2 regions of the Agrobacterium sp. CG674 genome follow, and region 2 is predicted to be linked to the other one. Evidence: predicted binding sites of a transcription regulator. Region 2 holds the regulator's gene; the other holds the start of a gene.
What was found. Region 2 encodes LexA, which represses DNA repair genes until DNA is damaged. Its sites were predicted from a motif close to TGTTCNNNNTGTGTTCNG; they were not measured.
Positions count from the first base shown of each region.

Region 1: dinB (DNA polymerase IV) is a predicted target of LexA. The motif match lies at 1,404-1,421, and genes of this name have one in related genera.

Region 1 covers NZ_JBNWDZ010000012.1:19,893-23,037, forward strand. The annotation lists gene ACQZ51_RS21965 (diguanylate cyclase domain-containing protein) at 234-1,169, shown strand; gene dinB (DNA polymerase IV) at 1,642-2,718, shown strand; gene ACQZ51_RS21975 (hypothetical protein) at 2,708-3,145, shown strand, end outside.
Region 2 covers NZ_JBNWDZ010000003.1:231,069-234,213, reverse strand. The annotation lists gene eno (phosphopyruvate hydratase) at 1-184, opposite strand, end outside; gene kdsA (3-deoxy-8-phosphooctulonate synthase) at 408-1,256, opposite strand; gene lexA (transcriptional repressor LexA) at 1,500-2,222, shown strand; gene ACQZ51_RS10305 (glutathione S-transferase family protein) at 2,574-3,145, shown strand, end outside.

The sequences.
Region 1 (3,145 bases), on a different contig from region 2:
CGGATATATTCGCGAATAGTGGTCACGATTTCATATTGAAGTGTCGAGCTCTTCCAAAATGAGGTTGGTCTTTCCCCCAGACTGCGCCCAGTCATTGAAACAGGTAACACGTCTGGCCCAAAATGGTGGTTAAACACCACTTACCTGTTAACCCTTCGGTTGTAGCACTATCCTTGGTAAGACGTAAAAGGCTTGTTGACATCGCGAGCCACCAGCGACGCTTGGGAGGGTGCATGAAAGAGCTGTTTGCCCGCACAGAGGGGGTCGACGCCGCCTCATTTCGCAATTGCCACATTATTCTGGACGCGTTACCGGTCGCCGTGTCGTGGGCCGGCCTTCCGGGCGGTGAAATTAGGTTCATCAACCGCGCCTTCACCCGTCTCTTCGGATATGGCGAGAAACACTTCCTGACAGTCGATCAATGGATATCCGAGGTTTACGACACCTCTCTTGAGCAAGAGATGGCCCGGGAGCACTGGGCCGCCCTCTGGCGAAGCGAGCAGTCGGGGATCGGTCAAATCGAGCCACTTGAACTTAAGGTTCGCTGCGCCGACGGTTCATTTCGCACGACGCAACATCGGGGCGCGCTTCTCTGGGATATCGGGATTGCGGTTGCGACCTTTGAGGACATTTCACCACGAAAGAAAACCGAAGACGCCGTACGACGGATGGCGATGGAAGACCCCTTAACCGAACTTGCCAATCGGAGAGCCCTTCAAGAGAGGTGGCAGAGCGAAATCTGCTCGGAGCATAGCGAGCCAATGGCGGTCCTGTTGATCGACCTCGATGGTTTCAAACCCGTCAATGACCAGCATGGGCACGATACTGGCGATCAGGTTCTCATGATGGTGGCAGCCAGATTGCTAGCCTGCGTCCGCAATGCCGACGTTGTTGGGCGCATTGGTGGCGACGAGTTCGTGGTGTTGCTTTTCGGACTGGGTGACGGCCATGAAGCCGGCGAAATTTGTCGACGAATTCACAATAGTCTCACAGCGCCCTTCATTTGCGACGGGTCGTTGATAGAGGTCGGTGCCAGTATAGGCGTAAGCCTTTACCCCCAGGACGGCCAAACCCTGCAGGCACTCATGCGGTCTGCTGATCAGGCGCTGTATCGCAGGAAAAAAGCCCGCGCTGGCGGCTGGGAGTGGTTTGCCAAGCCCGCCGCCTGAGATGTACTATTCAATGATCTATCCGGAACGCCTTGAACCAATTCGAACTGCCGACGCGTAGTTTAACGAACCGAACGCATTGATCTCTAACTAGAATCCTACAGCACCAGTGTTAGCTGGGCAATGTGCGTGTCGGCGGCCTGTGACTTAGCCTAACTCTTTCGGCGGACTCTGACACTCCGCTCGCCCGAGCTCCCGCAAACTCCCTATTTCCATTCCTCGAAAAATGCAATATGTTCTCTTTTTGTTCTATTTCGTTTGATGATCTTGTCGGGACCATCAGTTTACGATTCATTGAGGAGAATCAGGTTGATGTCAGGGAAAGGCCGTGATCGAAAACCCCTCTCGGCGCTCCCGCTGAGCTCTGTCTCGTTAACTCACCTTGATAAGAGTGACTATCGTGTTTGACGATTTCACAACTCCTACCGATGCCCCCAGTCAGGGGTCGGACCATAATCGTCACATCGTGGCTGTGCAGGCGCCGCAGCGGAAAATCATTCACATCGATATGGACGCCTTCTATGCGTCGGTTGAACAGCGGGACAATCCCGACCTGCGTGGCAAGCCTGTTGCGGTCGGCCATGGAGAAGCACGTGGTGTGGTGGCTGCCGCGAGCTACGAGGCGCGCAAATTCGGTGTTCATTCGGCGATGCCGTCTGTGACTGCAATACGCAAATGCTCAGACCTCATCTTTGTGAAGCCTCGTTTCGATATCTACAAAACGGTCTCAAACCAAATTCGGGAGATCTTTGCCGAATACACGTCGCTCATCGAGCCGCTTTCGCTCGACGAGGCCTACCTCGATGTAACCGAAAACCACAAGGGTATCGACATCGCGACAACAATCGCCGAGGAAATCCGTACTAAGATCAAGGAGGTGACCCGTCTGACAGCCTCTGCCGGCGTCAGCTACAATAAGTTCCTGGCAAAGATGGCAAGCGATCAACGAAAACCCGATGGCCTGTTCGTGATTACACCAAAAAACGGTCCGGGGTTTGTCGAAGTGCTGCCAGTGAATAAATTTCACGGCGTCGGGCCTGCCACGGCCGAACGAATGAGGCAGCACGGGATTGAGACTGGCCTTGACCTAAGATCAAAATCACTCGCTTTCCTGCAGCAACATTTTGGTAAAAGCGGTCCCTATTTCTACGGGATTGCCCGCGGGATCGATGGTCGCGAGGTTCGGGCTGACCGAGAGCGAAAGTCGGTTGGTGCCGAAGATACGTTCATGGAAGACATAGATCGGATAGACTTCGCGCGTGGTGAGCTCCCCCCACTGATCGAGAAAGTGTGGCGCCATTGCCAGGCGCACAGACTGAGCGGCAAGACGGTGACACTGAAGGTCAAATATTCTGATTTTGAGCAAGCAACTCGCAGCCGCACCGTGAACGCACCGGTCTCGTCCGGCGAAGACATCCTCGAAATTGCCAATCAGCTATTGACGTCCGTTGCCCCGTTCAGAAAGCCGGTGCGGCTTCTCGGTGTAATGCTTTCGTCTCTCACACCAATTGCCAGCGTGGCAAAGGGTCAGCTGCTACTTGAACTGTAGAACGCGTTCACCGAGCGAATGCCAGTGCAAGATCGAGCTACGTCCGGACCTGGCGCAAGCTAGCTGGCAGGCTCCGGCACTCAACAATGCGTTCACCCAAGAGCTCTACCACCCAATCATGGAGACGCTCAGGAACAGCCATGCGAGCACCCGTAAGTCCCCTGAAGAGAGCATCGGCGATACCCTCGGAACCGAGGGCGGCAAACACCTCATCGGAACGCAGGATGTCGGCAGTTGCCATGAGTTCAAGGCCCGGGAAGCGCTCGCCGGAGACCTTGATTGCCTTGCGTTCGTCGATTACGGCAGTTCGGTTCAACGAAACGGCGACCGCCAGCGTGGCGGCCTCACCGTCGTCAAGCGTCATTTGCGCCGGTCCACTCACGAGGCTTTCGAACAACTGCTCAGCCTCTTCATCAAACGCCAGGAA
Region 2 (3,145 bases):
CCTTACCGAGGTAACGCTTACCGCCATCGCGCAGCTCTACAGCTTCATGTGCGCCGGTGGATGCGCCCGATGGAACCGCTGCGCGGCCGAAGGAGCCGTCTTCAAGATAGACATCTACCTCAACGGTCGGGTTGCCGCGGCTGTCGAGAATTTCGCGTGCGATAATGTCGGTAATGGCTGTCATGATCTCTCCCTTAGGATTGGAACAGTGTTTTTCAGGTGCATGTCTTAAAGCGCATGAGGGAACCTGTGAAGAAGTTTCAGATTCCGGCTTGCGATAAAAACACGTCGCCAGAGCGGCGAGTCGTTTGGTGGTCGTCTTCCGCTGTAGCCGATGCGGAAGAAATTACAATGACAAGCCCCGTCCTGCGCGATGGTTTCCTTCGACGCCTCTCGGCGCCGAACTATCAGGTGGACTTGGTGATATTGTCGAAAGCCAGAAGTTTTTCGAGAAGCTTCGGCATATCTTTCAGGTGAACCATGTTGGGGCCATCGGATGGCGCATTATCAGGGTCTTCATGCGTTTCTATGAAAAGACCGGCAACACCAACTGCCACCGCCGCGCGTGCCAATGTTTCCACGAATTCGCGTTGACCGCCCGTCGAGCCACCCTGCCCGCCCGGCTGCTGAACCGAATGGGTCGCGTCGAATATCACTGGCGCACCGAGCGATGCCATGATTGGCAGTGAGCGCATATCCGACACTAGAGTATTGTAGCCGAAGGATGCACCACGCTCGCACAGCAGCACATTGGAGTTGCCGCTGTCATTTAGCTTGGCCAGCACGTTCTTCATGTCCCAAGGTGCCAGAAACTGGCCCTTCTTTACGTTGATCACTCGGCCGGTCTTTGCAGCAGCCACCAGCAGGTCCGTCTGACGGCTGAGAAATGCCGGAATCTGCAGAATATCTATGACGGGCGCGACAATGGCGCACTGCTCTTCGGTGTGAATGTCCGACAAGACTGGAAATCCGAACTGCGCCTTCAATTCTGCGAAAACTTCAAGCGCCTTGTCGATGCCAATGCCACGCTGGCCCGAAAGCGAGGTGCGGTTGGCCTTGTCGTAGGATGATTTGTAAACCAGACCGATTCCCAGCTTGCCACAGAGTTCGGCCAGCGTTTCGGCAATCATGAAAGCATGGTCGCGGCTTTCCATCTGGCACGGACCGGCAATCAGGGAAAATCGTTCGGTGTTCGAGAAAGAGACCGCTCCAGCGCCCTCGCCGGCAATGACCTTCAGATTGTTCGTCGCACTCATGGTTTTCCCTTGGAACAAATGAAACAGTGCACGGGCATCACGCCCGATCTTAGCAACGCATGTAGCAGTAAGCCGACAGCGAGTCACGGTATAGGAGCGGTATTCGGCGGGATTGTGGGCAACGTTGAAACTCGTTTGTACTTTCACTGAGTTTTAAGGGATTGCAGAACACATATGGAACAGATAGTGTTCGTTCTGTATTTGTTTCCCGAATCTCCGCCTCGAATCGTCAAGGGTCTCTTCATGCTCACGCGCAAACAGCAGGAACTGCTTCTATTCATTCATGAGAGAATGAAAGAGTCCGGCGTGCCACCATCTTTCGATGAAATGAAGGATGCACTCGAGCTTGCCTCCAAGTCAGGCATCCATCGGTTGATCACAGCCTTGGAGGAGCGCGGTTTCATTCGCCGGCTACCAAATAGAGCCCGTGCGCTTGAGGTTATCAAGCTTCCCGAATCATATTCACCCCCAGAAAAGCCACAGCGCGGCTTCACGCCAAGCGTTATTGAAGGCAGTCTGGGCAAAGCTGCAGCGGTCGAACAACGGCCTCAGCCATCATCTTCCAACAGCAGAAACTCCGAATCAGTCAGCGTACCGGTCATGGGACGCATTGCAGCGGGCGTGCCAATCTCCGCCATCCAGAACAACACTCATGATGTGGTCGTGCCGATGGATATGCTGGGTGCAGGCGAGCATTACGCGCTTGAGGTTAAAGGCGATTCGATGATCGAAGCCGGTATATTTGACGGCGATACCGTCATTATCAAGGATACCAGCACCGCAAATCCCGGAGATATCATCGTGGCTCTGGTGGACGAAGAGGAGGCAACGCTCAAGCGCTTCCGTCGCAACGGCGCCTCTATCGCACTGGAAGCTGCGAACCCTGCTTATGAAACCCGCATATTTGGACCGGATAGAGTCAAGATTCAGGGAAAGCTGGTTGGTCTGATCAGGCGTTATCACTGATCAGCTTGGAAAGCTCTGCACGCGCGTTTCATACGGAGTCTTAATTCTGTTGCGCTCGCGGGGCCTCAAGTCACCACGCAGCGACAACAAGGATGAAACTTATTAGCCGGGTATCCATTCCACTGTGATTGTGTGCTTTGTAGCGGATTTCCGTTATAGCGGCAGAGATTTTGCATGGGAATTGGCTGCTGCGTTTAGAATGCCGTTTGTGACCCACATTGATCGCCAAGCTGGTTACGGCCATCAAATAATTTGAATGATGCCATCGCTGTGCATGGCTTTATGCAAGAAATTCTCTGGGTTATTGATAGTCTTCTTCTTTTTGATCGCTGCCTTTCAGGAGCGCTGCTCATGTATCAACTTTTCATCGCCAACAAGAATTACTCGTCTTGGTCACTGCGAATCTGGGTGCTGATGCGCACGCTCGGAATTGAATTTTCTGAGCGATTCATGCGTTTCGATGACAAGGACCATGCATTTTCGGAGTTTTCACCGACATCGAAAGTTCCATGTCTTGTGGATGGCGATCTGACCGTATGGGAATCGCTCGCCATCACCGAATATCTTGCGGAAAAGCATGATGGCGTTTGGGCAGCGGATGCCAAGGCCCGGGCCTGGTCTCGCTCTGCCGCTGCGGAAATGCATGCGGGCTTTTCCACGTTGCGCAACAACCATCCGATGAGCGTTGGTCTTAGAATACGGCCATCTTCCATATCCGAAGCATTGCGGAGAGATATTTCCCGGATCGACGCCTTGTGGCAGCAAGGGCTGGCAGCCCATGGCGGTCCATTCCTGGCCGGGGCCGAATTCACGGCTGTGGATGCGTTTTTCTGCCCGGTTGCGTTTCGGTTCCAGACATATGGAACTGTGCTGTCTGCCGCGTCTAAGAACTATATGGATCACCTCCTATCCCTTCCGGCAAT